DNA from 3 places in the Streptomyces sp. 7R007 genome. Region 3 is predicted to be linked to each of the others. Evidence: riboswitches for the same ligand, from Rfam matches in the RefSeq annotation. Region 3 holds a riboswitch; each other region holds the start of a gene.
The links. A riboswitch is a leader RNA that binds a small molecule or an ion and turns the genes downstream of it on or off. The one in region 3 is predicted to bind cyclic di-AMP.
Positions count from the first base shown of each region.

Region 1: another riboswitch for cyclic di-AMP. It lies ahead of ACYF6T_RS20720 (M23 family metallopeptidase); the one in region 3 lies ahead of ACYF6T_RS03890 (NlpC/P60 family protein).
Region 2: another riboswitch for cyclic di-AMP. It lies ahead of ACYF6T_RS18120 (transglycosylase family protein); the one in region 3 lies ahead of ACYF6T_RS03890 (NlpC/P60 family protein).

Region 1 is NZ_JBTWMV010000015.1:21,613-31,932, reverse strand. It holds gene ACYF6T_RS20765 (FG-GAP-like repeat-containing protein) at 1-1,735, shown strand, start outside; gene ACYF6T_RS20760 (amino acid permease) at 1,794-3,338, shown strand; tRNA gene ACYF6T_RS20755 (tRNA-Lys) at 3,436-3,508, shown strand; gene ACYF6T_RS20750 (O-methyltransferase) at 3,607-4,194, opposite strand; gene ACYF6T_RS20745 (GTP cyclohydrolase II) at 4,427-5,059, opposite strand; gene ACYF6T_RS20740 (MarR family winged helix-turn-helix transcriptional regulator) at 5,187-5,717, opposite strand; gene ACYF6T_RS20735 (dihydrofolate reductase family protein) at 5,786-6,916, shown strand; gene ACYF6T_RS20730 (Type 1 glutamine amidotransferase-like domain-containing protein) at 6,981-7,649, shown strand; tRNA gene ACYF6T_RS20725 (tRNA-Met) at 7,711-7,784, shown strand; cyclic di-AMP (ydaO/yuaA leader) riboswitch at 8,094-8,250, shown strand; gene ACYF6T_RS20720 (M23 family metallopeptidase) at 8,263-9,276, shown strand; gene ACYF6T_RS20715 (aldo/keto reductase) at 9,371-10,315, shown strand.
Region 2 is NZ_JBTWMV010000012.1:108,216-118,535, forward strand. It holds gene ACYF6T_RS18090 (NAD(P)/FAD-dependent oxidoreductase) at 1-873, opposite strand, end outside; gene ACYF6T_RS18095 (PRC and DUF2382 domain-containing protein) at 1,307-2,203, opposite strand; gene ACYF6T_RS18100 (Ppx/GppA phosphatase family protein) at 2,312-3,253, opposite strand; gene ACYF6T_RS18105 (DUF501 domain-containing protein) at 3,250-3,825, opposite strand; gene ACYF6T_RS18110 (FtsB family cell division protein) at 3,849-4,325, opposite strand; gene eno (phosphopyruvate hydratase) at 4,440-5,726, opposite strand; gene ACYF6T_RS18120 (transglycosylase family protein) at 6,042-6,734, opposite strand; cyclic di-AMP (ydaO/yuaA leader) riboswitch at 6,739-6,909, opposite strand; gene ACYF6T_RS18125 (transglycosylase family protein) at 7,130-8,125, opposite strand; gene ACYF6T_RS18130 (cytochrome P450 family protein) at 8,251-9,561, opposite strand; gene ACYF6T_RS18135 (hypothetical protein) at 9,558-10,320, opposite strand, start outside.
Region 3 is NZ_JBTWMV010000002.1:120,413-130,732, reverse strand. It holds gene ACYF6T_RS03920 (DNA repair ATPase) at 1-1,528, opposite strand, end outside; gene ACYF6T_RS03915 (flotillin family protein) at 1,606-3,717, opposite strand; gene ACYF6T_RS03910 (hypothetical protein) at 3,781-4,395, opposite strand; gene ACYF6T_RS03905 (PucR family transcriptional regulator) at 4,645-5,715, shown strand; gene ACYF6T_RS03900 (LysR family substrate-binding domain-containing protein) at 5,838-6,599, opposite strand; gene ACYF6T_RS03895 (DUF5997 family protein) at 6,659-7,048, shown strand; cyclic di-AMP (ydaO/yuaA leader) riboswitch at 7,217-7,390, shown strand; gene ACYF6T_RS03890 (NlpC/P60 family protein) at 7,399-9,459, shown strand; gene ACYF6T_RS03885 (helix-turn-helix transcriptional regulator) at 9,615-10,320, shown strand, end outside.

The sequences.
Region 1 (10,320 bases), on a different contig from region 3:
CCCCGGGCAGCGGAACTCCCTGTGGGAACACGAGGTACCCGCCGGGCGCATCACCGATGTCTCCGGCACGTACGTCCTCTACACCGCCGACACCCAGCAGTTCGTCTACGCGATCGGCGACAGCGGCGCCGCCAAGGTCACCCGTACCCCTGCCGCGGCCGCCCTCTCCGGCGACCTGCTGTGGACGGCGAGCGCCACGGTCCCCGGTCGGGTCAGCGCGTACGACCTGGCGGCGCAGAAGACCGTCGAGACGCTCACCCTCGACACCGCGGGCTGCGCGCCCACCGAACTCCAGGCCAACGGCCGGTACCTGTACTGGAACTGCGGTGGCCGGACGGCCGCGGTCTACGACCGTACGGCGAAGAGGTCCGTGCCCGTGCCGGCCGACGAGGCGAAGCTCGGGGACGGGTACGTCGTCACGCACGACAAGGCAGCGGGGCGGCTCGTCCTGACGGCCGTCGCCGGCGGGACGCCCGTCAGCCGGGTCGTCGGCGAGCTGCCCGACACCGGTGTCTCACAGCGGGACGTGCGCTGGACGGTCGACGAGTCCGGTGCCGACGCGGCCTACGTGGACGCCGGCGAGCAGATCCACCTCGTGCCGTCGGGCGTGCCCGAGCAGCCCCTCCGGCTGCTCTCGCCCGCCCGGAACGCCCCCTCGGTCGACCCGGTCCCCGTCGACACGACGCCGGACACCCTGACCACGCTGCTGCTGTCGAAGCCCGCGTCGGGCTGGCGGCTGACCGTGCGCTCCAAGGCGACCGGGAAGGTCGTCGACACGGCGGACAGCACCGCCGAGACGCGCGGCGAGCTGTCCGTGGGCTGGTCCGGCATGGACCGTACGGCCCCGGGGGACGTGCCGCTGCCGAACGGGACGTACGCGTGGACGCTGTCCGTCACGCCGGCCGACGGGGTGGGGGCGCCGCTCGAGGTGACCGGTTCCGTGCGGATCGGGACCGGCAGCCCGGTGCGCCACGACCACGTCGGTTCGGACGGCGTCGGCGACCTGCTCACCCTCAACTCCTCGGGCACGCTGACCTTCCAGCGGGGGACGGGCAAGGGCACGTTCTCGGGGAAGGTCTCCGGGAGCGGCTGGTCGACGAAGACGCTCGCCGTGCCGTACGGCGACCTGGACAAGGACCGCTGCAACGACGTGCTGGTGCGCACCCCCGGCGGCGCGCTGCGCGCGTACCGGCCCGCCTGCGGCGCCGCCCTCACCCCGTCGACGCCGTACACGACCCTCGGCGCGAGCGGATGGAACCAGTACGACGTCCTCACCTCGCCCGGCGACCTGAACAAGGACGGCCGTGCCGACCTGGTCGCCCGCAACGCCTCCACCGGCGCGGTCTACCTCTACACGACCACCGGCGCGGGGAAGCTGTCGGCGCGGGTGAGGCTCTACGCCGACTGGAAGACGTACAAGAAGATCGTCGGCGTCGGCGACCTCAACGGGGACGGCATCGGCGATCTGCTCGCGCAGGACAAGGCGAACAACCTGTACCGCTACTACGGCACGGGCAGGGGGACGTTCGGGGCGCGGGTGAAGCTGTTCGGCGCGTGGGGCGGCTCGTACAACACGGTCGTCGGCGTCGGGGACGTCACCGGGGACGGAAGGAGCGACATCGTCGAGCGGGACTCCTCGGGTGCCCTGTACCGCAACGCCGGCGACGGCAAGGGGTCGTTCGGGGCGCGGGTGCGGATCGCCACGGGCTGGCAGGGCTACAAGGGCATTTTTTAGCCATAGCGTGTCCCTGCGTGACGCATGTCACGGCTCCGGCGCGGGAATCGCTCGGGGCATGACAGATGACGCCAGAGCGAGCGGGCAGTCGGGTCTCTCCGACGAAGAACGGCTTGCCCAGCTCGGTTACACGCAGGTCCTCGCCCGCCGCATGTCGGCGTTCTCCAACTACGCGGTCTCCTTCACGATCATCTCGGTCCTGTCGGGCTGCCTCACCCTCTACCTGTTCGGCATGAACACGGGCGGCCCGGCGGTGATCACCTGGGGCTGGGTGGCGGTCGGTCTGATGACCCTGTTCGTCGGGCTGTCCATGGCCGAGATCTGTTCGGCCTACCCGACCTCCGCCGGTCTCTACTTCTGGGCCCACCGCCTGGCGCCGCCCCGCTCGGCGGCCGCGTGGGCGTGGTTCACGGGCTGGTTCAACGTGCTGGGCCAGGTGGCGGTGACCGCGGGCATCGACTTCGGCGCCGCGTCCTTCCTCGGGGCGTACCTGAACCTCCAGTTCGACTTCGAGGTCACGCCCGGGCGCACGGTCCTGCTCTTCGCCGGCATCCTCCTCCTGCACGGCCTGCTGAACACCTTCGGCGTGAAGATCGTCGCCCTGCTCAACGACATCAGCGTGTGGTGGCACGTGCTGGGCGTCGGCGGGATCGTCGGCGCGCTGACGTTCGTACCGGACCACCACCAGTCGGCGTCCTTCGTGTTCGGGAAGTTCGTCAACAACACCGGCTGGGGCAGCGGGGTGTACGTCGTGCTGCTCGGCCTGCTGATGGCCCAGTACACCTTCACGGGCTACGACGCCTCGGCCCATATGACGGAGGAGACGCACGACGCGTCGACGGCGGGCCCGAAGGGCATCGTGCGGTCGATCTGGACGTCGTGGATAGCGGGCTTCGTGCTGTTGCTGGGCTTCACCTTCGCCATCCAGAACTACGACAAGGAGCTCGGCTCGGCGACGGGCGCGCCGCCGGCCCAGATCCTGCTGGACGCGCTCGGCGCCACGGCCGGCAAGCTCCTGCTCCTGGTGGTGATCGGCGCGCAGCTGTTCTGCGGGATGGCGTCGGTGACGGCCAACAGCCGCATGATCTACGCCTTCTCGCGGGACGGGGCGCTGCCGTTCTCGAGGGTGTGGCACACCGTCAGCCCGCGCACGCGCACCCCGGTGGCGGCGGTGTGGCTGGCGGCGGCCGGGGCGCTGGTGCTGGGGCTGCCGTACCTGATCAACGTGACCGCGTACGCGGCGGTGACGTCGATCGCGGTCATCGGCCTGTACATCGCCTACGTCATCCCGACGCTGCTGCGGGTGCGCAAGGGCGGGGCGTTCGAGCGGGGGCCGTGGCACCTGGGCCGCTGGTCGACGCTGATCGGGTGGGTGTCGGTGGCCTGGGTCGCTGTCATCACCGTCCTGTTCATGCTGCCGCAGGTCTCGCCGGTCACCTCGGAGACCTTCAACTACGCCCCGGTCGCCGTCCTGGTCGTCCTCGGCTTCGCGGCGACCTGGTGGCTGGCCTCGGCCCGGCACTGGTTCCTCAACCCGGCGCACGACCGGACGCGGGCGCGCGAGGCGGCGCGGGCGGGGGCCGCCGAAAAGGTAGATCCGTAACACTCCCGCCGTTTCACGGCGCCGACGCGGCCGTGTCTCCGATACCCGATCGGAGAGACGGCCACGTCCGGCTATGCTCGTGGGGGCAACATCGCCTGGGCCCTTAGCTCAATTGGCAGAGCAGTGGACTTTTAATCCATTGGTTGTGGGTTCGAGTCCCACAGGGCCTACCGCGGAGCCCCGGCCCGGAGCACCTCCGGGCCGGGGCTCACGGCGTTCCCCGGGGCGGTGTGCCCTCTCGCCGTCACGCCGGCAAGGGGAACGGCGGTCAGCGCACCCGTACGCCGGTGAGCACCCCGTCGCCCACCTCGTGCAGTTCCACGTCGAAGTCCTCGGCCGCGGTGAGCAGTTCGCGGAAGGGGGCCACCTGCTCGCGGTGGCTCACCGCGTTGTCGACGGCCACCGCGCCGTACGGCGTCAGCACGCGCCGCAGATGCGGCCAGTACTCGACGTACGCAGGCCGTTCCGCGTCCAGGACGACGAGGTCGACCGAGGCGTCGGGCGTGCGGGCGAGGACGTCGGCGCCGTCCGCGTGGACGACGTGCACGTGGTCCCGGACCCCGGCGCGCTCCAGGTTGCGCAGTGCCTCGGCGACGCGCGCCTCGTCGGTCTCCACGGTGGTCAGCAGGCCGCCGGTGTCCCGGAGGGCGTCGGCGAACCAGATCGCCGAGTAGCCGTTGGAGGTGCCGATCTCCAGGACCGAGGTGCTGCGCTGGACGCGGATCAGCAGGGAGATCAGACGGGCGGCGTCCGGGGTCATGTTGCGCAGCCGCAGCAGCCGGTCGGCCAACGGGCCGTCGTGGGCCCGCCCTTCCCGGTAGAGGTCGTCCAGCAGGCTCGCCAGTCGGTCATCCACGGGAACTCCCGTCTGCTCGGAGGGGGACGGTGGCCAAAGTACCCCTGCCTGCTCGCCCACCTGCCTGCCTGTCTGCCGGCCGGCGGCCGGCGTGCGATCACCGAGTCACCCCGGGCCGGCATTGGTGAACGAAATTGTTGACAATCGCCGGGGTCCATCTTAGGTTCGAGCGGGCGGCGTCCCTTTCCCGTCTGTCATGGACGCCGCCCGCCTTCCCGCCCCTCCCACTCGCTCAGCCGGCGCTGAGCTGTGCCAGCGGCAGCGTGTGCTGGGTCTGCAGAACCTTCGCGCGCAGGTAGCGGACGTTGTGGGCGGTGGTGAAGACGCCCGTCGGCACGCGCTCGTGGACGGTCACCCCCAGATCGCGCAACTGCTGCGCCTTGTCCGGGTTGTTGGACAGCAGGTCCAGCTCGTCGATGCCGAGCGCGCGCAGCATCTGGGCGGCGGCCGTGTAGTCGCGGGCGTCCTCGGGCAGCCCCAGCGCCGCGTTGGCCTCGTACGTGTCGAGGCCGCGGTCCTGAAGGGCGTACGCGTCGAGCTTGTTGTACAGCCCGATCCCGCGGCCCTCCTGGCGCAGGTAGAGCAGGACGCCGCCGCGCTCGGCGATCCGCTCCACCGCCTCGCGCAACTGGGGCCCGCAGTCGCAGCGCGCCGAACCGAAGACGTCCCCGGTCAGGCACTCGGAGTGCAGCCGGACCAACGGGACGGTGCCGGGGGCCGGGTCGCCCAGCACGACGGCCACGTGTTCCTGGCCGTCGGCCAGGCCGTGGAAGGTGACCAGTTCGGTGTCGACGCTGTAGCCGTCGTGGAAGCGCAGCGGGACCCGGACGCGGGAGCGCGGCGTGGCGGCGGGGAAGTCGGACATGCGGGTTCTCCCAGCTCCGGTGGGCATCTGCTTCAGATTTGAAACAGGCTTACGGTCGAGGACCCTACCCACGCTTTAAATTTGAAGCAACAGGTTTGCGGTGCCGCTCACCGCGGTGCGACGCGGCTCACGCGGAGGGCGGCCCGGAACAGGGCGAGGACCGGCGCCGCCAGGGCACCTCGTCGGCCGTCGGCCGGGGCGCCTCGTCTCCCTCCAGCGCCTTGAGGATCACCGAGCTGATCTCCTCCAACTGCTCGACCTGCTCGGCGGAGAGCCGGTCGAACAGCGCCGCCCGCACGATCTCGACGTGCCCCGGCGCCGTGCGCTCCAGCACCGCCATGCCCTCGTCGGTCAGCGCGGCGATGCTGCCCCGCTTGTCCCACTTGCAGTTCTCGCGCCGGATCAGACCGTCCTTCTCCAGCCGGGTGACGGCATACGTCAGCCGGCTGCGGGTGATCTTCGTCTTCTCGGCGAGGTCGGTCATCCGCAGCCTGCGCTCGGGCGTCTCGGAGAGGTTGGCCAGGATGGAGTAGTACAGATGCGGCATGCCGGCGTCCTGCTGGAGCTGGCGGTCGATCGCGTCCTCCAGGAGGTGCGTCGCCGCGATGTACGCGCGCCAGGCGCGCTGCTCCTTCTGTGTGAGCCAGCGAGTCGTCATGCCACCAGTGTAGGTTTGTTTCAAACTTTAACCAAGCGTCCCCCGGCCTGCGAGAGCGAGCGCGCCCGATGCCGTACCCCCACGTCCTGCTGTCCGCCGCCGTCTCCCTCGACGGCTACCTCGACGACACCGGCCCCGACCGCCTGCTGCTGTCCTCGCCGGCCGACTTCGACCGCGTCGACGAGGTACGGGCCTCGGTCGACGCGATCCTGGTCGGCGCCGGCACGATCCGCGCCGACAACCCGCGGCTGCTGGTGAACTCCGCCGAACGGCGCGCGGCCCGCGTGGCCGCCGGACGGCCCGAGTACCCCCTCAAGGTCACGGTCAGCGGCTCCGGCGACCTGGACCCGGCGGCGCGGTTCTGGCACACGGGCGGCGACAAGGTCCTCTACACGACGGACAAGGGCGCCGAGCGGGCCCGCGCTCTCGGCGTCGCCGCCGACGTCGTGTCCCTCGGCGCGGACCTCGACTGGCGCCGCCTCCTGGCGCACCTGCACGACGTGCGGGGCGTGGCGCGCCTGATGGTCGAGGGCGGCGGCCGTATCCACACCCAGCTCCTCCAGCAGGGCCTCGCCGACGAACTCCAGCTCGTGCTCGCCCCGCTCTTCGTCGGCGACCCGGACGCGCCCCGCCTCTTCGGCCCCGGCGCCTACCAGGGCGGACGCCTGCGCCTGCTGGAGACCCGGCGGATCGAGGACGTCGTGCTGATGCGCTACGAGCCCACGGCACCCGGCACGGGCCCCGCCCCCTCCGCCGCCGACCACCACTGGCTGCGGCTCGCCTGCGACCTGGCCGCGCTGTGTCCCCCCTCCCGGACCGCCTTCAGCGTCGGCGCGGTGATCGTCGCCGCCGACGGCACGGAACTGGCCCGCGGCCACTCCCGCGAGGGCGGCGACCCGGTCGTCCACGCCGAGGAGGCGGCCCTGGCCAAGCTGGACCCGGCCGACCCGAGGCTCGCGACCGCGACGGTCTACAGCAGCCTGGAACCCTGCGCCCACCGCGCCTCCCGGCCCAGGCCGTGCGCACGGCTGATCCTGGACGCCGGGGTGCGCCGGGTCGTGACGGCGTGGCGCGAGCCGGACACCTTCGTGCCGGACGCCGACGGCACCGGCCTGCTCGCGGCACGGGGCGTCGAGGTCGTCGTACTGCCGGAGCACGAAGAACGAGCGAAGGCGCCGAACGCGCACCTGCTGCCCTGAGCGCCCGCATGAGGGGAATCCCGGGTTCGTTGCGCGCGCCCGTCCACCGTGCTTCGCTCGCCCGATGAACCTTCTGCTGACGGCGAGCGGCCTGCGCAACGAGACGCTGCGGGACGCCCTGCGGGACATGCTGGACAGGCCGTTCGGAGCGGCGAACGCCGTGTACATCCCCACGGCCTCCCTCGCCGAGCCCGGGGACCACGGGTGGTTCCTGGCCGACATGAACCGGCTGCACGGCCTCGGCTGGCGGGAGTTCGACGTCCTGGAGCTGAACGGCCTGCCCCCGCGGACGGTGCTCGACCGGCTCCTGCACGCCGACGTCGTCTACGCCGGGGGCGGCAACCACTACCACCTCGCGCGCAGCATCACCGGCAACGGCCTGGCCGACGGCTTCCTCAAGGCGCTGGAGAGCCGGGTCTACGTGGGCTTCAGCGCCGGATCGATGATCTTCAGCCGTCATCTCACCGGCCACTCCGCCGACGTCATCGGGGACACCGCGGACCTCCACGCGCTCGGGGCGACGGGTCTGGAGCCGCCGTTCGGGCTCTTCGACTGGTATCTCAAGCCCCACCTGTACTCGCCGGACTTCCCCGAGCGGGACGACGCCTGGGCCGACCGCATCGTCGCGCGCGCGGACTTCCCGATCTATTTCCTCGACGACGACACGGCCGTGCGCGTCCGGGACGGCGAGGTGGATGTGGTGTCCGAGGGCCGGTGGCGGTTCCATCCGTGACGCCACCAGGCCATGCGTGTGCTCGACGTCCTGCGCATGGCGTACACTGGAGTCACACCGACGCGGGGTGGAGCAGCTCGGTAGCTCGCTGGGCTCATAACCCAGAGGTCGCAGGTTCAAATCCTGTCCCCGCTACTCACGGCTCAGGGCCGGAATCCAGTGCCAGCCACCGGATTCCGGCCCTGAGTGCTTCCCCGGCCTCTTCCCATCCCCCCCGTCACTGCGGGTGAGCGAACGACCGCCCTCCGCATAACGACTGACATACCGTCAATCGCTGTGAAGATCCCGAGCCTTGGTCAACTCGCCCGTTTTTCGCCGCCCATGAGCCCTACGTCCAGCCAGGATTCGTTAATGATCAAGCCGAACCGCTTGGAATCGGTGGCCCGGGTCTATTAACGTTCGATAACGCAGCGCGGTCGTCCCAGCCGTCACAAGAGGCGGCTCCGTGCGCACGCGCCGAATCCCGCAAGGGAACCGGGGAACCACCACCCTGGGGTGAATCACGCGGATGCCGCCGTGGAACCACGGCAGGTATACGCGCGTAGGAGACCTTCCTGCTCCGAACCCGTCAGCTAACCCGGTAGGCGAGAAGGAAGGAAAGGAGCGCGCCCACGTGGCGTCCAACCCGCCTGCCCCGGCAGCCCCGTTCGTGCCGAGCACCGAGCCCTTCGGCTTCGCCGGCCCCCGCACCGACGAGGGTCAGTGGGAGGAGTGGAACCCCACCGCGGAGTCCCTCCGTCCGGTCGCCGGCCGGCACCGCATCGCCAAGCAGCGCGGCGGGGGACTCGCCCGCAGCTCCACCGTCCTGGGCGTCGGCCTCATAGCCGCCGTCGGCGCGGGCGGCATGGCCAGCGCCAACACCGGCAAGCCGCCGGTGTCGATCTCCCTCCCCGACCTGCCCCTCCTCTCCGACCACGACGCCACGCCCAAGGGCTCGGCCACCGTGCTCAGCAGCGTCGGCGTGACCACCGAGGACACCGCGCAGGGCGCCAAGGACGCGGGCGAGGCGCTGCGCGACCGGATCATGGCGCAGGCCGAGTCGCAGCAGGTCCAGGTCGACAGCAAGGCCCAGTCCGTCACCGAGGCGGCCCTCGCCAAGCAGGTCGACGCCGCCGCCGCGCAGGCGGAGAAGGAGGCCGCGGCCAAGGCCGAGGCGGCCAAGGAGAAGGCGGAGGCGGCGGCCAAGAAGGCGGCCGAGGCCGCGAAGCTCGCCGAGCTGGCCAAGCAGTACACCCTGCCGGTCGTGTCGTACACCATCACCGGCACCTTCGGACAGGCCGGCTCCATGTGGTCCTCCGGCTACCACACGGGCCTCGACTTCGCCGCCCCGACGGGCACGCTGATCAAGGCCGTCCACTCCGGCACCGTCACCGAGGCGGGCTGGGCGGGGTCGTACGGCTACCGCACGATCATCACCCTCGACGACGGCACCGAGCTGTGGTTCTGCCACCAGTCGTCGATCAGCGTCAGCGTCGGTCAGAAGGTCGGCACGGGCGACGTCATCGGCCGCGTCGGCGCCACCGGCAACGTGACCGGCCCGCACCTGCACCTCGAGGTCCACCCGAACGGCCAGGCCGACGGCATCGACCCGATGACGTGGCTGCGCGGCAAGGGCCTCAACCCCTGACACGGGGTTTCCGGAGCCGTGCCTTCCGATTGTTTACGGGAAGTTTGCGGGTGTTGCGGAAGGCCGGGCCGCGGCGGGTGCGTTGACATAAGACATGACTTCACTCCGCAAACTCGGCTCCTCCGACCTCGAGGTCTTCCCGCTCGCCCTGGGCGGCAACGTCTTCGGCTGGACCGCCGACGAGACGCAGTCCTTCGCCGTGCTCGACGCCTACACGGAAGCCGGCGGCAACTTCGTCGACACCGCCGACGCCTACTCCGCGTGGGTTGACGGCAACAGCGGCGGCGAGTCCGAGACGATCATCGGCAAGTGGCTCGCGGCGCGCGGCAACCGCTCCGACGTGGTGATCGCGACGAAGGTGAGCCAGCACCCGCAGTACCAGGGCCTGTCGGCCGCCAACATCAAGGCCGCCGCCGACGCCTCGCTGCGCCGCCTGGGCACCGACTACATCGACCTGTACTACACCCACTACGACAAGCCCGAGGTGCCGGTCGAGGAGATCATCGGCGCGCTGGACGAGCTGGTGAAGGCGGGCAAGGTGCGGGCCATCGCCGCCTCCAACATCTCCGCCGAGCGGCTCGCGGCCTCGCTGGAGTTCTCCGACCGCGAGGGCCTCGCCCGGTACGTCGCCCTCCAGCCGCACTACAACCTGGTCTCCCGGGACACCTACGAAGGCGGCCTCCAGGACCTCGCCGCCCGTTCCGGCCTCGCCGCCGTCCCCTACTACGCCCTCGCCTCGGGCTTCCTCACCGGCAAGTACCGCCCCGGCGCGACCGTGGACAGCCCGCGGGCGGGCGGCGCGGGCGCGTACCTGAGCAGCGAGCGGGGACAGCGGGTCCTGGCCGCGCTGGACGACATCGCCGCCGCCCACGGCGCGCCCGTGGCCACGGTCGCCCTGGCCTGGCTCGCGGCCCAGCCCACGGTGGCGGCGCCCATCGCCTCGGCCCGCACGGTGGACCAGCTGCCGGCCCTGCTGGGCGTGGCGGACCTGACCCTGACGCAGGCCGAACTGAACACCCTGACGCAGGCGTCGGCGTAGTCCGC
Region 2 (10,320 bases), on a different contig from region 3:
CTCGCAGTCGACGTGACCGCGGGGGCCGAGCGGCAGGCCGTAGCGGGACAGGACCGGGTTCGGCTTGACGCCGGCCGTCCACACGATCGTGCTGGAGTCGACCTCCAGCCCGTTCTTCAGCACCACGTGCCCGTCGACGCAGGAGTCCATCGAGGTGGAGAGGTAGATCTCCACGCCGCGGCTCTCCAGGTGCTCCTTGCCGTAGGCGCCCAGCTTGGGGCCGACCTCGGGCAGGATCTTGTCGGCGGCGTCCACGAGGATGAACCGCATGTCCTCGCGGGAGACGTTCTTGTAGTACTTGGCCGCGTCGCGGGCCATGTCCTCGACCTCGCCGATGGTCTCCGCGCCGGCGAAGCCGCCGCCGATGAAGACGAAGGTGAGGGCCTTGCGGCGGATCTCCTCGTCCGTGGTGGAGTCGGCCTTGTCCAGCTGCTCCAGCACGTGGTTGCGCAGGCCGATGGCCTCCTCGATGCCCTTCATGCCGATGCCCTGCTCGGCGAGGCCGGGGATCGGGAAGGTGCGGGAGACCGCGCCGAGCGCGATCACCAGGTAGTCGAAGGGCAGCTCGTACGCCTCGCCGACCAGCGGGGCGACGGTGGCGACCTTGCGGTCCTGGTCGATGGTGGTGACCCGGCCGGTGAGGACCTCCGCCTTCGGCAGCACGCGTCGCAGCGGGACGACGACGTGGCGCGGGGAGATGTTGCCGGCGGCGGTTTCGGGAAGGAAGGGCTGGTAGGTCATGTACGACCGGGGGTCGACGACCGTGACGGTCGCCTCGCCGTAGCGCATCTTCTTGAGGATGCGCCGAGCTGCGTACAGGCCTACGTACCCACCGCCTACTACGAGGATCCTGGGACGCTCCGTGGTGCTCATGGCATCGAGTATCCACCCGCCCCAGGGGGGTCGCTCGTGCGCCCCTTCACAAGCATGCACAGACCCTGTGTTACACTCCCCGGCCCGCGTGACATAGATCATGGTTGGCGACGGGAACCGTGATCCGGTCCGTCCCGTTGTCAATGCCGCGTGAGCTGCCTCTCTGGGCGCCAGGGGTGGTCGTGAGGGGTCCGGAAGGCCCCTGGGAGCGCGCGATCCGAAGGCGCGTTCCGGCCGCCTTCTGAACATGTTCAAGGCGAGTTCGGCACCCGGAGGATGGATCCGAAGGCGTTCGGGGCCTCGGCGGGACGGAATTCCTTGTGAAGAACTTCACGATGTTTCCCGACGGCATGTCACCGAACGGCTCGCCGACCCCGCTCAACCGTGGCCGAACTCGCTCAACAGTTGCTGCTGACCAGCGGGTATCGCGCTCCTACGGGCGCTCGGGACCCATGCCGTGGCGGTCGTCGTCGATCTCCTCGGCCGTGCCCTCGATGCGTTCCTTGCGCACCTGCCCGCGGACCGTCTCCTCCTCGACGTGCTCGTCGGTGGTCAGGCGCACCCGCTCGACGGGGACGGCCTCGGTCTCGACGACCGGCCGCTCCTCGTGCAGCACCACCTCGTGCTCGGCCTCGCTGATCTCCGGGCCGGTCATGGCGGCGTCGCGGTTGGCCTCGGTGATCGGCTCGCGCTCGACGCGCACCTCCTCGTGGCGCAGCGGGACGGTGTGCTGCTCCTCCTCGGTCACGACGTACTTGCGCAGCCGTGCGCGGCCCGTTTCGCGGCGCTCGACGCCGACGTGCATGCGCTCCTCGGAGCGCGTCATCGCGTCGTCCCGCGGGCCACGCGCTTCGGCTCCGGCGGCACCCGCAGTACCGGCAGTACCGGCGGTTCCAGCCATGCCGGTCCCGCCCGCCGTGCCGGCCATGCCCGCGGCGCCGGCGGCGCCCTGGCCGTCCCCGTGGGCCCAGCCGCCCTCGCCGGGCTGGTTGGCGCGGGACCAGGACTCGTCCCAGTCGATGCCGTAGTACTCGTAGAGCCGGTGCTCCTCGGTCTCCGAGAGGTGGCCGCCGTTGTCGATGTCCACGTGCGGCGCGTCCTTGACCTTGCCCTTGGAGTAGGGGACCTCGGTGTGGCCGTCCACCACCCGCGCGTCGCGGATCGGGACGAACGTCTCGCTGGTGCCGAACATGCCGGTCTTCACGGAGACCCACTCCGGGGTCCCGGTCACGTCGTCCAGGAAGACGTGCTTGGCCTCACCGATCTTCTTGCCGCCCTCGTCGATGACCGGGTGGTCCAGGACGGCCGGGATCTGCTCTCTGTTGATCATGGTTCGTCTCATCCCTCTCGTGGAGTGACTCTCTTGGCGGGTTCACCACCACAAAAGGGACGAAACGGCCCATCAGCAACAAGGTTCGCGTTCTTTTCGTTAGTGCTCTTACGCCACCGACCACGCGATGCCGTCGAGGATGTCGTGCTCGCTCACGACGACCTCCTCCGCGCCGATGCGCTCCATGATCGACAGCAGTACGAGGGCCCCCGCGGCGATGACGTCCACCCGCCCCGGGTGCATCGACGGTACGGCGGCGCGCTCGGCGTGCGTGGAGTGCAGCAGCCACTCGGTGATCTCGCGGACGCGCTCGCGGGAGACCCGGGAGTGGTGGATGCGGGCGGAGTCGTACTCGGGCAGCTCCTGCGCGATCGCCGACACGGTGGTCACCGACCCCGCGAGCCCCACCAGCGTGCGCGCCCGCCGCAGCGGCACCGTCTCCTCGGCGAGGTCCAGGGCCCGCTCGATGTCGGCCCGCATGGCCGCGATCTGCGCCTCGGACGGCGGGTCGCTCACGACCCCGTCCCGCACGAGGTGCCGTTCGGTCATGCGCACGCACCCCACGTCCACGGACCGGGCGGCCCGGACGTGCTCCTCGCCGACGACGAACTCGGTGGACCCGCCGCCGATGTCCACGACCAGGTACGGCTTGTCCAGGTGGTCGCCGCCCGCCAGTTCCCTGGTGGCGCCGGTGAAGGAGAACTCCGCCTCCTGGTCCCCGGAGATGACCTCGGGCTCGACGCCCAGGATGTCGAGCACGCCCCGGACGAACTCGTCCCGGTTCTCGGCGTCCCGGGAGGCCGACGTGGCCACGAACCGCAGCCGCTCGGCGCCGTGCTCCTTGACGACGGCCGCGTACTCCCGGCAGGCCGCGAAGGTCCGCTCCAGCGCCTCGGGCGCGAGCCGCCCGGTCCGGTCCACGCCCTGCCCGAGCCGCACGATGGTCATCCGGCGGTCCAGGTCGACCAGTTCCCCGGTCGCCGGGTCGGCGTCGGCGACGAGCAGCCGGATGGAGTTCGTACCGCAGTCGACGGCGGCTACGCGGGTCACTGGGCCTCCCCCTGAACGGTCGTCTCCCGAGCGGTCGTCCCCGGTACGGACTCCTGCTGGACCGGCGTCACGCACGGCCCCTTCAGCCACCACTCCGGCAGCATCGCGATCGCCTCGTCGCCCAGCGGGTTCACCCCCGGGCCCGCGGCCAGCGAGTGGCCCACCAGCACGTGCAGGCACTTCACCCGGTCCGGCATGCCGCCCGCGCTCGGGAAGCCCTCCAGGACCTCGATCTCGTCGCGCCGCCGGAGGTAGTCCTCGTGCGCGGCGCGGTAGGCGGCGGCCAGCTCCGGGTCGGTCCGCAGCCGCTCGGTCATCTCCTTCATCACCCCGTTCGCCTCCAGCGTCCCGATCGCCGACGCGGCCCGCGGGCAGGTCAGGTAGTACGTCGTCGGGAAGGGCGTGCCGTCGGGGAGCCGCGGCGCCGTCTCCACGACGTCCGGCTGCCCGCACGGGCACCGGTGCGCGATCGCGCGCAGGCCGCGCGGGGGCCTGCCCAGCTGCTGCTTGAAGGCCTCGACGTCGGCGTCGGTGGGCTCGGTGCGCGGGGTGGGCGGCGGAGGCGTTTCCACTGAGAACTGTCTTTCTTATCGGGTCACTGGTCGGAGGCGTCGGACTTGTCGACCCCGTCCCAGACGTTCGCGTACCAGGGCCGGTCGGCGGCCCCCAGGTCGGCCCGCGACTGCTGCGCCGCGTCCGGGTCGATGACGACGTACCCCGTCTCGCCCGGCATCACGTAGTGCAGCCGCTGCCGGATCTGCTGCTCGGCGTAGGAGTCGTCCTGCCAGCGCGCCTTGAGGTCGCGCAGCTGCTCCACCTTCCGCGCGGCCTGCTGCTTCTGGCGCTCCAGGTCGGCGATCTCGGCGCGCTGGGAGACGTACTGCCTTATCGGGTAGGCGAGCGCCACGACGAGCGTGCACAGCACGAGCGCGAGCAGGGCCGCGCGGCCGGTGAGCCGGGAGCGGCGGGCCTGGCGCCGGGTCTGGGAACGGTAGACGCGGGCCGCCGTCTGCTCGCCGAGCAGCCGCAGTCTGGTCGTGGTGGAGAACCGGTCCCGGTCCTTCACGGCCATGTCCCCGCCTCCCGTTCACACGCGCGTACGTCCCCGCACACGGTACGGGACCGGTACGGGGACGTACGTACGACTGGCGCAGCCTTGACCCTTAAAGGCCCAGTGCCGGTCCGCTCAGCCCTTGAAGCGCGGGAAGGCGCTGCGGCCGGCGTACACCGCGGCGTCGTCGAGGATCTCCTCGATGCGCAGCAGCTGGTTGTACTTGGCGACGCGCTCGGAGCGGGCCGGGGCACCGGTCTTGATCTGGCCGCAGTTGGTGGCGACGGCCAGGTCGGCGATGGTGACGTCCTCGGTCTCGCCGGAGCGGTGGGACATCATGCACTTGAAGCCGTTGCGCTGGGCGAGCTCGACGGCGTCCAGGGTCTCGGTCAGCGAGCCGATCTGGTTGACCTTGACCAGCAGGGCGTTGGCGGCGCCCTCCTCGATGCCGCGGGCCAGGCGCTCGGGGTTGGTGACGAACAGGTCGTCGCCGACGATCTGGATCTTGTCGCCGAGCTTGTCGGTGAGCACCTTCCAGCCGGCCCAGTCGTCCTCGAACAGCGGGTCCTCGATGGAGACGAGCGGGTAGGCCGCGACCAGCTCCTCGTAGTACTCCGTCATCTCCGCGGCGGAGCGCTCCTTGCCCTCGAAGACGTACTTGCCCTCCTTGTAGAACTCGGAGGCGGCCACGTCGAGGGCGAGGGCGATCTGCTCGCCGGGGACGTACCCGGCCTGCTTGATCGCCTCGAGGATGAGGTCGAGGGCCTCGCGGTTGGAGCCCAGGTTCGGGGCGAAGCCGCCCTCGTCGCCGAGGCCGGTGGCCAGGCCCTTGGACTTCAGGACGGACTTGAGGGTGTGGTAGACCTCGGCGCCCCAGCGCAGGGCCTCGGAGAAGGACTCCGCGCCGATCGGGGCGATCATGAACTCCTGGATGTCCACGTTGGAGTCGGCGTGCGAGCCGCCGTTCAGGATGTTCATCATCGGCACCGGCAGCAGGTGCGCGTTCGGGCCGCCCAGGTAGCGGAAGAGCGGCAGGTCGCTGGCCTCGGAGGCGGCGTGGGCGACGGCGAGGGAGACGCCGAGGATGGCGTTGGCGCCGAGGGAGCCCTTGTTGTCGGTGGCGTCCAGGTCGAACATGGCCTGGTCGATCAGGCGCTGCTCGGTGGCGTCGTAGCCGACCAGCTCGGGGCCGATCTGCTCGATGACGGCGAGGACGGCCTTCTCGACGCCCTTGCCCTGGTAGCGGTTCTGGTCCCCGTCGCGCAGCTCGATGGCCTCGAAGGCGCCGGTGGAGGCGCCGGACGGGACGGCGGCACGACCCGTGCTGCCGTCGTCGAGGCCGACCTCGACCTCGACCGTGGGATTGCCTCGGGAGTCCAGGATTTCCCGGGCTACGACGACGTCGATGGACGGCACGAGCATCTCCTTCTTCAATGTGACGCGGCTACGCAGTGCCGCAGTGGCTCTGCGAGACGAGCCTAACCGTCTTGCGCCGATCGGCCACGCCGCCGACCGCCTCTTGGGCAGAACCGAGAGTAAATTGTTTCTGAACGGAACAAAGAAGGGTGTGCAACGGCGGCCCGCGCCTGTGCGGTGGCGCGCCGCGCAGGAAAAAGCCCCGCCCCGGTGCGTACGGGGGAACACGCACCGGAGCGGGGAGCCCGTGAGGGCGGGGGGAGGCCCTCACGTGCCCCCCATACTGGGGGACACGGCTGTGAGGGCGCTGTGGTTCAGCTGTTACTTCAGGTGCAGCTGCTGACCCGGGTAGATCAGGTTGGCGTCCTCGACGATGTCCTTGTTCAGCTCGAACAGCTTCTTCCAGCCGCCCTTGACGCCGTGCTTCTCGGCGATCGAGCTGAGGGTGTCGCCCTTGACGACCTTGTACTCGCCGTCGCCCTTCTTGACCTTCTTGCCGGTCGGGGTGGTGACGGTCTTGGCCGACTTCTGCACCGTCGAGCGCTCGGAGGAGCGGGAGGCGCTCTGCTGCTCGGTCGAGCGGGTGGTGGTGCCGCTGCTGCTCGACGAGGAGCCGGTGGACGCGCTGGAGCCGTTGTAGGCGGCGCTGGACAGGCCCGTGCCGCACACCGGCCAGGCGCCCTTGCCCTGGGAGGCGAGGACCTTCTCGGCGACGGCTATCTGCTGCGCCTTGGTGGCCTGGTTGGCCTGCGGGGCGTAGGCGGTGCCGCCGTACGCGGCCCAGGTCGAGGCGGAGAACTGCAGGCCGCCGTAGTAGCCGTTGCCGGTGTTGATGGACCAGTTGCCGCCGGACTCGCACTGGGCGACGGCGTCCCACTCGGAGGCGGTGGCGGCGGAGGCGTTGCCGGCCGCCATCAGCGGGGCGGCGATGGCGACGCCGGTGACACCGGCGAGCGCGGCGGCGCGGGTGGCCTTGGACGGACGACGGTGCTTGCCCTTGCCGGAAAACAGCATGGATGGATCCCCTCACCGACGCCTGCGAGGTGAGCTGTCGGGTTCGGGCCGGTTGAGTTGCCCGGCCGCGTCCTCGCTTCCGCGAGACGCGGCTTCACCCCAAGCCGCCACCGTCGACTACCCGGTGGGGCGCTTACCTTGGGTCCCCCGCTCCTGCCTACGGCGCTTGACGCGACGACTGTTCCCGGACGGCCGCTGGCAGGATTCGGCGTTGCGGCAGCCGGGGCTCGGGTTGCCGAGCGGTCATGACCGTAGACACGGAATCGGCGAGATTTCAAAGACGATCAGGGCTTCTGAGACTCATCCCACACTTTCACCGAAACGGACATTCCGCAGCGAATGCGGAGCGAACGCGGGGTGGAACCGGGCGTCAACTCCCGTCGCCTTTCGCCCCTTTAGGACCCGACAAGCAGGGTCTGACCGGGAACGATGCGACTCGGGTCGGCGCCGATCGCCTTCTCGTTGAGGGCGTAGAGCGCGCGCCACCCGCCTTGGAGGTCAAGCGAGTCGGCGATGGAGGCGAGCGTGTCGCCGGCGCGGACGGTGTACGAGTCGCCGGTGCGTGAGGCGTGACGGCCGGAGGAGGAGGCGGAGTCGGCGTCCGTCGCGGACTCCTCGGCGCTGCCGCCGCGGTGCCGGCCGGAGCCGACGGAGCCGGTGTCGACGAGGTGCCAGGAGCCGACGCTCTGCTCCGGGTTGTCGGTGCCGGCCGGTTCCGTGGGCGAACCGTCCGCGCTCTGCGAGGGCGACGGGGAGGCGGAGGTGTCCGACTTGGCGGAGTTGTCCTGACTTGCGGAAGGGCTGGGCGAGGCGGAGGAGTCGGAGGAGCCGCCCGACGAAGAGGACGTATCGGACGAACCGTCGGAGGAGCCGGAGGTGCCGGAGAGTCCGAGGCCGTCGGAGAGACCGGACCCGCCGGACTCGCCCGAGCCGTCGGACGTATCCGATGAACCCGACGAACCGGCCGAATCCGACGAGTTGTTCCCCACACCGGTGTCGATGTCGTCGGAGACGTCGTCCTGGCTCAGCCCGGAGGTCAGCCCGCAGGTGTGGAAGGCGCCCACGCCTTCGGCGGCGAGCAGCTTCTCGGCGACGGCTATCTGCTGGTTGCGGCTGGCGAGGTCGGCGCTCGGGGCGTAGTCGAGACCGCCGTACTTCTCCCAGTCCTCCTGGGAGAGCCGGAGTCCGCCGTAGAAGCCGTTGCCGCTGTTCTCGCTCCAGGAGCCGCCCGTCTCGCAGTTCGCCACCTTGTCCCACGTGGAGCCGTCGGCGGCGTTCGCGCTCGCCGCGCCGAGGAGCGGGATCGCGATGGCGGAACCGGTCACGCCGGCCGCGACGAGGAGCGCCGGGGCCTGGCGGGGGCGACGGTGTCGACCGTTCCCGGAGAGCATGCGGGGACCTTTCCCGAGACGACAGGGACCGGCGGCGCGCGGAACCCGGGCGCCGTCGTTGACCCGTGAACGTATCGGCAGTCGATCACTTGTCACAAGTTAATGCCGCGTAGATCACGTGAAGATCACAGACTTGAGCGCGTGTCATGTTTGCTCGCGCGTGTGCCGTGTTCGGCGGTGAACTCGACGGGAAGGGTGCGCAGTCCGCGCATGATGAGTCCGCCGCGCCATCTCAACTCCGCCGGATCCACGGCCAGTCGCAGGTCCGGGAGGCGGGTGAGGAGGGTGGCGAGCGCGGTCTGGCCCTCCAGGCGGGCGAGGGGCGCGCCGAGGCAGTAGTGGATGCCGTGGCCGTATCCGAGGTGCTGGTTGTCACGCCGGGACAGGTCGAGGGTGTCCGGATCGGCGAACCGCTGCGGATCGCGGTCGGCGGCGGCGAGGACGACGAGGACGGGGTCGCCGGGGGCGATGCGCTGCCCGCCGATGGTGAGCGGCTCGGTGGCGAAGCGCCAGGTGGCGAGCTCTACGGGGCCGTCGTAGCGCAGGAGTTCCTCGACGCCGGTCTCCAGCAGGGCGCGGTCCTGTGCCGCCAGTGACGTCTGGAGCCGTGCCTTCTGCTCGGGGTGGGTGAGGAGGGCGTAGGTACCGTTGCCGATGAGGTTGACGGTGGTCTCGAAGCCGGCGAACAGGAGGATGAACGCCATGGCCGCGGCCTCGTTCTCGGTGAGGTGCTCGCCGTGGTCGGAGGCGCGGATGAGGCCGGAGATGAGGTCCTCGCCGGGCACGGGGGCGGCGGGGAGCGCGGCACGCTTCTTGTGGATGAGTTCGGCGAGGTAGCCGCGCATCTTCTTGACCGACCGCGCCACTCCGCCGCGCGGGCCCCCGCCGTGACGGATCATCATGCCGGCCCAGTCCCGGAAGTCGTCCTGGTCCTCGCGGGGGACGCCGAGCAGGTCGCAGATGGCGTAGATGGGGAGGGGGAAGGCGAACTCGTGGATGAGGTCCGCCTCGCCCTTCGCCGCGAACCGGTCGATGAGCTGGTCGGTGAGCTCCTGAACGCGGGGGGCGAACTCGGCCACGCGACGCGGGGTGAAGGCCTTGCTCACCAGGCGGCGCAGGCGGGTGTGGTCGGGCGGGTCGATGTTGAGCAGATGCGTCATCAGCTCCGCCTTCCGCTCCCCCGGAATCCCGGTCTTCCCCCTGGCGTGCGCGGGCTCGTCGTGGTGCGCCGGGTTCTTGGACAGACGGGGGTCGGCGAGCGTCTGCTTCGCGTCGGCGTACCGGGTGACCAACCATGCCTCGACGCCGCTGGGCAGCGTGGTCCGGTGCACGGGGGCGTGCTCGCGCAGCCAGGCGTAGGCGGGGTAGGGGTCGGTGGCGAACTCCCAGGTGAAGAGGTCGGGGAGGGGGCTGGGGGGCGGGGGCTGGTGGGTCACTCCTTGACGGTATCCGTGTTCGGCTTCGCGCGGTCGCGCCAGTACCGGGCCCGGGCTTCGTAGATCCCCGCCAAGGTGCCCGCCACGGCCGTCTCCCCGTGCTCGGCGGCCACCGTCAGGTACGGAATCGCCCTCTCCTGGTCACCGCGTCGCAGCAGCAGTTCGCCCAGTCTGCCGGCCGCCCATGTGTCGCCGAGGTCCGCGGCCCTCTGGAACCACGCCTCCCGCTCCGCTCCGTCGGTGCACAGGGCGAACTGGACGATGACCGCGGTGTCACCGGCCTCGATACGCGAGCGCATCGCCGCCCGGGCCGCGTCCAGCACGGCCGCACGGTCGACCCGCCGGTTGCGGAGCAGCACCCACCACACGTCGTCAGGTACGGGCGGCAGCTTCCCCGACCCCAGCGCCTCCGCGACCAGCGCCCCGTAGACCCGCCACGTACCGCCCTTGTCGCCCTCCACGAGAAGGCCCGAGATGCCGAAGGACGGTGCGGTGGCCCAGGCCATTCCCTGCTCGAAGCTCTCACGATCCGTCGGCGGTGCGCCGTACAGCGTCGAGATCCGCCGCAGGAAATCCACCGGGACGGGCTCGGTGACCCCGCACCGGGCGAGATCGACGACTGCTCGGACGAGTAACTGCCCCATGGGATGCTCCGCTTGGGTGCCCCCACGCTGCCACTCGTCGTACAGCACGTGCCCGATGGCGAAGTACGAGGCCGCGCCCTCCCGGCCGCTCCACATGTACGCGGGATACGCGCGC
Region 3 (10,320 bases):
CGTCCGCCTCGTCGAGGGCGTCGGCGGCCTGGCGGGTGAGGGCCCGCACGGTCTCGAACTCCGCCAGGACCTGCCCGGCCGTGGCCCGCATCTCCTCCAACGGGCCGCGCAGGTCGCCGAGTTCGGGGTCGGCGAGCCAGTGGTGGGTGTCGGCCGCGCGGACGCAGGCGGCGACCAGGGCCTCGTACACCTCGGCCGTCGGCGTCGTCTCGGCGACCGCCGCGGTCAGGGAGAGGCAGTCCGAGATGCCGCGCACCAGGTCGGCGTTGCCGACGCGGGCGAGCGGGCCGGTTCCGGCGGGGCGGGCGGCGGCGTGGGTGTCGGAGACGTAGGGCGAGGTCCACAGCTGGACGGGGTGGACCCGGGCGGGTTCCCCGCCGTCCGCGCGCAGCACGGTCAGCGTGCCGTCGTCGAACTGCGCCCAGCCGTGGCAGGTCAGCGGGGTCGCGACCTGCTTGCGGACCATGTTGTACGACAGCAGGAGGGCGCGGCCGGTCGGGCGGGCGTGGTAGGCGAACAGGACGTCCTCGCCGTTGGGCGAGCGCAGCGCGCGCTCGAACTCCAGCCCGGTGGTGTCGAGGCCGTCGAACGTCTTGTGGGCGCCGCCGGCCAGGCAGTAGCCGCCGGGGAAGACGATGCCCTGGTCGTCGGGGAGCCTGCGGCAGGACTGCCCGATGCCGTCGAGCCGGACGACGGCCCGGGTCAGGGTGTTGAAGGCGAAGTAGCGGTGGGCCTGCTCCTTGTAGGGCAGGACGTCGATGAGGATCAGCGCGCCGACCCGCGCGTGCGCGAGGTGGGCGTCGGCCAGGGACTGCAGCGGCTCGTCCACCGGCTCGCGGTGGATGCCGTGGTCCGTCTCGGTGTCGTCGGCGACCTTGACGGTGAGGGCGCCGCCGACGGTCGAGACGAACACCTCGTCCTGCACGCGGACATGGGGGTGGCGGCCGAGGACGTGGTCCTCGCGGGTGGCCTCGGTCCAGGTGAAGTCGTGGGCCGGCGGCAGCACGTGGTCGCGTTCGCCGTGCGCGTCGACGAAAGCGGCCCGGCCGTCGGCCGTGACCGTCCAGCGCAGGACGCGGAGGTCGTCGGCGGCCTCGCCGGTCTGGAACACGGCGAGCAGTCTGTCCCCGGTGCGGCGCAGCCGCAGGAGGCGGGCGTCGCGGTAGTAGCGGTGCAGCTCGGTGAACTCCCGTACGAAGGACGGGTCGTCGAGCAGGCCGGGGACGGCGTCGGCGGTCAGCGGGACGAGGTCCCGGCCGTACAGGGCGAGGACGTCGCCGACGCGGGCGGCCGGGGTGGGGCCGGTGAAGCCGAAGAGCAGCGCCTCGCCGACGGCGACGACGTCCCGGGGGACGCGGGGCTGTCCGGTGCGGACGTGGCGGGTGCCGGCGAGTTCGAGGCGGGAGGCGCCGAACTCCTCGGCGCGGCGGGTGTTGAGGGCGTCGGTGCGGCGGGCGAGTTCGGCGGCCTGGGCGGCGAGCCGGTCGCGCAGCACCTCGTACGTACCGGTGTCCAGGCCGGCGGTCATGGGGTCCTCGCAGGAGGTCGTCGGTGTGAGGAGCCGGAGCCGCCGTCCCCTGTGCGGCGGCTCCGGCTCCGGGCGGGTCAGCTCCTCGCGCTGCCGTTCAGGGCGGTGAGCGGGGTGTCTGCCAGCCCCAGCTCACCTGCCCTGTCGAGCAGTTGGCGCAGTGCGCCGGAGTCCGCCCCGCCCGTCTTGATGAGCTTCAGCAGCAGCGCCGAGACGGTCAGGTGCTGCAGGTCGGCCGTGGAGACGGCGCCGAGGACGGCGGTCAGGTCGTCGGTGAAGCGGGCCGAGCCGTCCAGCCACGGCTTCGCGAGCGCCTGCGCGGTCTGCGAGTGGTGCACGAAGCCGTCGACGCCCTTGCCGAGCGCGATCGAGGAGACGAGCCGGTCGAAGAAGACGGACTCGCCGCCGACGATGTCGATGTCGGCGTTCTCCAGACCGGTCGCCAGGACCGTGGCCTGCGCCTCGGCGACCTGCCGCTGCACGTCGAGACCGGCCAGCCGGACCTCCTTCTCCGCCTGCAGCCGCAGCCGGTACTCCTCGTGCCCGCGGGAGGCGTCGTCCAGGGCGGCCATCGCGACCGCCTTCTGGTTCAGGCCCTCCGCCTCGGCCTTGAGCTTCTCGCCGATGCCGGTGGCCTCCGCGAGGGCCTTGGCCCGCGCGCCCTCCGCCTCGGCCCGCAGCCGCGCCTCGGTGCCCTCGGCCTCCGCGAGCGTCGTCGCCCGCCGGCCCTCGGCCTCCGCCCGCAGCCGCGCCTCGGTGGCCACGGCCTCGGCCCGCCCGGCCTTCTCGGTGACCTCGGCCTCCTTGTCCCGCACCTGCACGGCGGCGAGCCCCTCGGCGGCGGCCTCGGCCTGGACACCCTCGGCGAGCCGCAGCTTGGCCCGGGCGTCGAGGTCGGCGGACTTCAACCGGGCCTCGGCCAGGGTGAGTTGCTCGGCCGCCCGGTGCTTGGCCGCGGCCTCGGCCGCCTCGGCGGCCTTGATGTCCTTGACGAGCTTCTCCTGCGCCTCGGCCTCGGCGGCGATGACGACGGCCTGCCGGTCGCGCTCGGCCTGCTCGACGGTGCGCAGCTTCTTGATGGACTCCTCCTGCTCGGCGACCGTCCGGTCCACCGCCACCCGCTCCCGGATGACCTCGGCGATGTCCCGCTTCTCCGCCTCGACCTCCTTCTCGGCGGCGATCCGGGTGAGCTGGGTCTGCCGTTCGCGGCCGATGACCTCCAGCAGGCGGTCCTTCTCGATGCGCTCGTTCTCGATGGCGATGACCCGTTCGCGGTTCTTCTGCGCGACGGCGATCTCGCGGGCCTGGTTCTCGCGCTGGACGCCGAGTTGTTCCTCGGTGCGGATGAACGCGGTCTGCGCGCCCAGGCGTTCCTCCTCCTGCACCCGCGCGGTCACCGCCTCCTCGCGGGCCCGCAGCGTCTCCACCTCGCGCCGCTGCTTGATCTCGGCCTCGGCCTGGCGGCGCTCCAGCTCCAGGATGGTCTCCCGGGCCTCCACGTTCTGCCGGGTGATCTCCTTCTGCTCGGTGCGCTGGAACTCGTTGGTGCGCACGTGCTCGACGGTGGTCAGCTCGGTGATCTTCCGGATGCCCTGGGCGTCGAGGATGTTGGCCGCGTCGAGCTGGGCCATCGGGGTCTGTTCGAGGAAGTCGATGGCCGCGTCGTCGAGGTGGTAGCCGTTGAGGTCGGTGCCGATGACCTGGATGATCCGGTCCCGGAACTCCTCCCGCTTGGTGTAGAGGTCGACGAAGTCGAGCTGCTTGCCCACCGTCTTGAGGGCCTCGGAGAACTTCGCGGCGAAGAAGTCCTGGATCGCCGCCGGATCGCTCGCGGTGGCCGTGCCGATGGCCTGGGCGACCTTGATGACGTCCTCGACCGTCTTGTTGACCCGCACGAAGAAGCTGATGTGGATGTCGGCGCGGATGTTGTCGCGGCAGATCAGGCCCTCGCGGCCGGTGCGGCGGATCTCGATGGTCTTCACCGAGATGTCCATGTACTCGGCCTTGTGCAGCACCGGCAGGACGACGGCTCCGGTGAAGGTGACGTCGACCTTCTTGGTCTTGGAGATGATCAGCGCCCGTCCCTGCTCCACCTTCCTGAACAGGCGGCCGACCACCAGCAGCAGGGTGAGCGCGATGAGCAGCACGACGGCGACGAGCACGCCGATGCCCACGGTAATGGCGTTCATGACATGAGTCCTCGAAGGATGAAGGAGGAAGGAGGAAGGAAGAAGAAGGCGGGAGGGCCGCGATCAGCGGGGACCAGGGCCGGGATCGAGCGCCGTGTGGTAGGGCGCGACCCAGAAGAACTCCCCGGCCTCGTCGTAGGCGTAGAGCAGGCCGGTGCTGCCGCTGGTGAGGGGATCGTCGCCGCTCTGGCGCACCTGGACCACGGCCGTGGAACCGTCCACCGCCGCGACCTCGGCCTGCCCGAACCCGCCGTCCACCCGCCCGGTGCGGATGGTGCAGGTCCGGCCGACGAAGTCCTGCCGCGACGGACCGGCGACGACGGCGAAGACATGGCGCAGCGGCCGCACCAGTACGCGGGTCAGCCGCCAGGCGACGAACAGCGCGCCGAACAGCACGGCCACCCGCACCGGTGCGCGCACGAGTCCGGAGCGGGTGAGCGGGCCGAGCAGCACGGTGGCGCTGAGGCTGAGGAACCAGCCGATCGCCGTCAGCAGCGAGAACGCGACCGTCACCGGCACCCCGCCCAGGCCCCAGGCGTCGACGTGCGCGTGGGCGTCGAAGCCGTGCGACTCGGCCGCGCCGACGGCGACCATCAGCCAGAAGGCGACCACCACGACGAGGGCGGAGGTGAACAGGATGGTGGGAAAGCCCGCGACCGCCGCGAGAAACGCCCCCATGATCCCTACCCCCGCCCCGTCCGTGCCATGCCGCACCTGTGCTCGCCGGGGAAGCGGGCTCCGGTGCCGGGCGGCGGCCGGCTGCTGCCGGAGCCCGGCATCGGAACCATCCGTGGTGCTCCCCGCGGGCCATGGTGCCCGCCCCGCGTTCGCCCGCGCATTGCCGGATTCCGGCAGTGTTCACTAGGGTCTGCGTGCCGGACGCCGTCAAGAAGGCGTCACCGGCGCGTCAAGATCCGGGGGGACGGCGTGACGGCCCACGACATACCCGAGCACTATCTGGCCGGGTACGCCCAGTTGCTGGCGGACGTCTCCGCCACCGGCCGGCGTCTGACCCGCGCCGAGATCGGGGCGCGCCGCGCCCTGGGCGAGCAGGCCGCCGAAGCCGGCTACGGGCTGCGCGCCCTGGTCAACGCCCACCTGGTCGCCACCCGGTCCGCCTGGCCCGCGACCCAAGGCTCGGCCGACAGCACGCTGGCCGCCGTACAGCAGGTGATCGACGCGTTCGCCGACGGCTACGAACGCGCCCAACTGCACGCCGTACGACAGGAGGAGGCGGCGCGCCGCGAGTTCATCGACGACCTGCTCTACGGCCGCAGCGACCTCGGCCGGCTCGCCGAACGCGCCGAACGCTTCGGCCTGCGGCTGTCGCACGCCCACGGCGTGGCGGTCGCCCGGGGCCCGCGGGCGTACGCCGAGGGCGCCCAGGTCGTGCGTGAGGTGGAACGATCCCTCAACGCCCGCTTCGGCGACCGCAACGTGCTGGTCACCACCAAGGACGGCCGCCTGCTGTGCATCGCGCCCGGCGACCAGGACGACGTCCTCGTCCACTTCGCCAAGCAGGCGCACGCGGCCACGGACGGCGGACAGGTCGCCATCGGCCGGCCGCAGCCGGGCCCGGGCGGGGTGGTGCAGTCGTACGAGGAGGCCCTCAACGCCCTCGAACTGGCCGAGCGGCTGCACTGGGACGATCCGGTGCTGCGCGCGGCCGACCTGCTGGTCTACCCCGTCCTGACGCGTGACCGGCAGGCCATGGCCGACCTCGTCCTGGACACGCTCGGCCCGCTGACCGGGGCCCGGGGCGGTGCGGAGCCGCTGCTGGACACCCTCACCGCGTACTTCGACGCGGGCTGCGTGGCCGCGGAGGCGGCCCGCCGGCTGTCGCTGAGCGTGCGCGCGCTGACGTACCGCCTGGAACGCATCCACACCCTCACCGGCGCGAACCCGGCCGACCCGGCCCACCGCTACATGCTCCAGACGGCGGTGATCGGGGCGCGACTGCTGGACTGGCCGACGAAGGGGCTGGGACGTGCCGGTTGACGCGGCCACTACGCGCGGCGGAACGCCGGCCCGGCGACGGCGCACGCCAGGAGCGGCGGAACGCGCTCCCGGCGACAGCACGCGTCAGAAGCGGCGGAACGCTCTCCTGGCGGCGATGCGCGCTAGGAGCGGCGGCGGGGCTTTCCGCGCTTGCCGGACCTGGTTCCCGCCGAGCCGCCCTTGGAGGTCCGGTTCGCCGTCCGGGCCGCCGGTGGCTTGCGGCGGGGCGCGGCCGTGGACGCGGGCTTCTCCTTCGGCTGGGGCTCGGAGGCCCGGCGGCCCCGGGTGCTGTTGACCGTGCGGCCGCGGACGATGCCGATGAAGTCCTCGACCAGGTCGGTCGTCGCCTCCTCCGGCCACGACAGGGCGACGCCCGACTGGGGCGCGTCCACGACCGGGCGGTAGGTGAGGTCGCGACGGTGGTGCAGCCGCGCCAGGGACTGCGGGACCACGAGCAGCCCGATCCCGGCGGCGACCAGCTCGATCGCGTCGGCGGTGGTGGCCGGGCGCTCGAAGGCGGGCTCCCCCGGAGGGCTGTCCCAGTCGAAGACGTCGTCGAGGGGGTGCAGGACGACCTCCTCGGCGAGGTCCGCCACGGTCACCTCGTCGGCCGCCGTGATCAGGTGGTCCTTGGGGACGACGACCACCGTCGTCTCGGTGTAGAGCCGGATGGCACTGAAGTACGTACGGTCGACCGGCAGCCGCACCAGCCCCGCGTCCGCCTCGCCCGCGCGCAGCAGGTCCGCCGCCTCCCCGGCCGGTACGGAGAGGAGGGTGAGCGGGATGTCGGGCAGGCGCTCGTTCCAGATCCGCACCCACTTGGCGGGCATCACTCCCGGGACGTACGCGAGCCGGAACGTCGATGCTGCTTCCGAGCCTGTCACGCCCGCCAGGTTACCGGCCGTGGTCGGCGGGGTCGTACACGATCGATACCCTGGACGTCATGAAGTCGCAGCAGACCACCCAGACGATGAAGCCCGCCACCGCGGCGAAGAAGCTGGGTGTGTACCTAGAGGCCACGCCCGCCGAGTTCCGTGAGGGTGTGGTCTCGCGTGCCGAGCTCGCCGAGCTGCAGGCGAACCCGCCCGAGTGGCTGCGCGAGCTGCGCGCCAAGGGCCCGCACCCGCGCCCGGTGGTCGCGGCCAAGCTGGGTGTCTCCATCTCCGGCCTCGCCCGCGGCGGGATCACAGAGCCGCTGACCACCGAGCAGATCGAGGCCCTCAAGCAGGAGGGTCCGGAGTGGCTGGTCAAGGAGCGCGCCACCCAGGCGGAGGTGCGCAAGGAGGCGGCGCGCATCAAGAAGCGGGACGCCGAGCGCGCCGCCCGTTCCTGACCACGCTCCGTCGCTTTTCCGGCACAGTGTGCTCATCTGACGAGCCGTCAAGGTTAAGGTCACAAAAGCGTATCGGACATACTGCGCTTCAACCTTCACACCAGCCGCACAAGTTGGCTAAGTTGACGCCCAGGCTGTACGACTTCCTCCGGCGAACCCCGTCGGGGCGTACGGCCTCCGCCGAGTCCGGTGCGCCCCCGTGGCAGCCGGAGCCGGGGACCCGACCGAAACACTGGGGTGAATCGGCCGACCGCCCGTCAGGGCGCCGGCCGTAGGGCACACCTTCCGGATCGACCGCCCGAACCCGACAGCTAACCCGGTAGGCGGAGCACGGAAGGAGTACGGCCCGCATGGCGCCGGAACGCACCTTGCGCGCTGATGGCGACGCGCCCAGCCGCGACGAGATCCAGCAGCGGATCAGCTCGCTCTACGACCGGGCCGAGAACGACAGCGGCACCTTCAACGCCACCCGCGCGCAGTCGGCCAAGGCCCGCGGGCGGGGGCGGGGCGCCCCGGCGGGCGGCGACCGGCGCCGGCGCTCGGAACCCGCCCTCGACGACGTCGCCCGGCAGTGGTTCGACGCCGCCCGTTACTCGCTGGGGCCGACGATCCCGGCGATCCTGCCCGCAGACCGGCAGCCGGCCCGGCCGGGGCCGTCCCGTTCCGCACGCCGGCCGGCACCGCCGTCGGACGACCTCCTCGAACGCACCATGCGCGAGCTGGGCGTCACCACCCGCGCGGTCGCGGAACTGCCCGGACGCGCGGCGGGTGAGCTTCCCGGACGCGCGGTAGGCGAGCTAACCGGGCGCGCGGTAGGCGAGCTTCCTGGACGCGTGGCAGGCGAGCTGCCCGCGGCCGCGACGCCCGAGCTCACCGCCGTGATGCCCGCGCTCCCCGCCGCGGCGCCGGAGCCGTCCGCGCCCGGAGCTCGTGTACCGCGCCGCCCCGCCGCCGGCCCGGCGGACGCGCTGTCGGCCGTGCCGGCCCCGCGCCAGGAGACCCCGCAGCCCGAGATGGCGACGGCGTACGCGCCCCAGCACCCCGCCCCGGCCATACCGGCCCAGCCGACCGCGCAGACGTGGGGTTCGGCCGAACCGGCGTGGCAGCCGCAGCAGCAGGCCATGGCCGACATGGGCGGCACGACGGGGTCGTGGCCGACCGCCACACCGTCGGCCCTGGACACGAGCACGACGGGCTCGTGGGCCACGGTCACGCCGTCAGCTCCGGACACGAGCGCGACCGGCTCGTGGCGCACCGCCACACCGTCCACGCCCGTCACCGGCTCCACCGGGTCCTGGGCCGCCGTCACACCGCCGACCCCGGACACGAGCACGTCGGGCTCATGGGCCACGGTCACGCCGTCGACTCCGGACACGGGCACGACCGGCTCGTGGCGCACCGCCACACCGTCCACGCCCGACACCGGCTCCACCGGGTCCTGGGCCACCGTCACACCGCCGACCCCGGACACGAGCACGACGGGCTCATGGACCACGGTCACACCGCCGCCCCCGGACACGAGCACGACCGGCTCGTGGCGCACCGCCACACCGTCCACGCCCGACACCGGCTCCACCGGCTCGTGGGCCACCGTCACGCCGCCGGCCCCGGACACGGGCGCGTCGGAGTCGTGGCTGGCCCCCGTGCCGTCCGTGCTCGATGCCGGCGCGACGGGGTCGTGGGCCACCGCCACGCCGTCCGCCCTGGACACGGGCGCGACCGGTTCGTGGAACACGGCCACGCCGTCCGTGCTCGACACCGGTGTGACGCCCTCCTGGGCCTCCGCGGCCCCTTCGGTCCTCGACACCGGCGCGTCGGGGTCCTGGGCCACCGCCACGCCGTCCGTCCTGGACACGGGCGCGACGCCCGCGTGGTCCACCGCCGCGCCCTCCGTCCTCGACACCGGTACGTCGGACTCGTGGCGCACCCCCGCCCCCTCCGCTCCCTCCGTCCTCGACACGGGCGCGTCCAGGCTGTGGGACGCCGCCGTGCCGGCCGCCGCCGAGACCCGTGCGGTGCCCGAGGTCGCGGCCGTGCCGGACGTCGCGCACGCCACGAAGGCCGAGCGCGCGGTCGCCTTCGCACGCGCGCAGATCGGCAGACCCTGCCTGTGGGGGACGGCCGGTCCGGAGTCGTACGACAACGCCGGTCTGACGCAGGCCGCGTGGAAGGCCGCCGGGGTCGACCTGCCCCGCACCGCGCCGGAGCAGGCGAGCGCCGGCACGGTGGTGCCGCTCTCCGCGAGCCGGCCGGGCGACCTGATCTTCTTCAACGACAACTTCACCCACGTGGGCATCCACACCGGCGACGGCAGGATGATCCACGCGCCGGGCCCGGGGATGTCCGTCCGCGAGGTCTCCATCCTCTACGCGGGAGAGTCGGCGATCCGCATGGCGGTGCGCCCCGCGTAACACGGACCACACGCACCCCGAGAAACCAAGGAACCCGGTCCCGCCAAGGGACCGGGTTCTGTGCTGGTGACGCCGGGCCCGCACAGCGTCCGGGCCGCCGGTCCCCCGCGCTGGCGGCCCGCGTTGAAGTCTGTGCTTTGCTGGGAGACGCCGGTATGGGTACAACTGCGTACGCGGCGGACGAGTGGAGCGCACACGTGGTACAGGGTCTGGGCCGGGCCTACGAACGCCTGCTGTCGGTGGCCGTCGCCGCTCTGCACGAGCGGGACCCCGAACGGCTGTGGCCGCTGGTGGCGGCCGTGCTGCCCGAGGCGTGCGGCGGGGAGAGCCTGGTCTACAAGCTGGACGACTGGAGCGAGCGCACCGGCACGGTGGGCGCCTCGCCCGGGGTCGCCGGCGCGTTCGAGCGGCTCGGTGCGCAGGAGCTGGGTCTGCTGCGGTCGGGATACCCGTTCGCCGGTCACTACGCGAGCGGCTCCGACCGGTCCCCGGTCACGGCCGGACGGGTGGCGGGGCGCTCCTGGCGGGGCAGTCCGACGGCCCGGCTGATCGGCGACGCCATGGACCTGGACCACGTCCTCGCGGTCCCGCTGCCCGAGCCGACGGCTCCGGTCCTCGGGTGCATGGTCTACCGGGCCGGTGCGGACTTCACCGACGACCACGTCCGCGCGGCCGAGCGGGCGCAGTCCCTGCTCGCCGCCGTCGAGCAGCAACGCCGGCTCCTGCTCCGCCTGCAGCGGTCCGCCGACCCGGACGCCGCCGCCTCCTGTCCGCTCACCCCGCGCGAGACGACGGTGCTGCTCCTGCTGGCGGACGCGCTGACCGCGGGCGCGATCGGCCGCCGTCTGGGCATCTCCGACC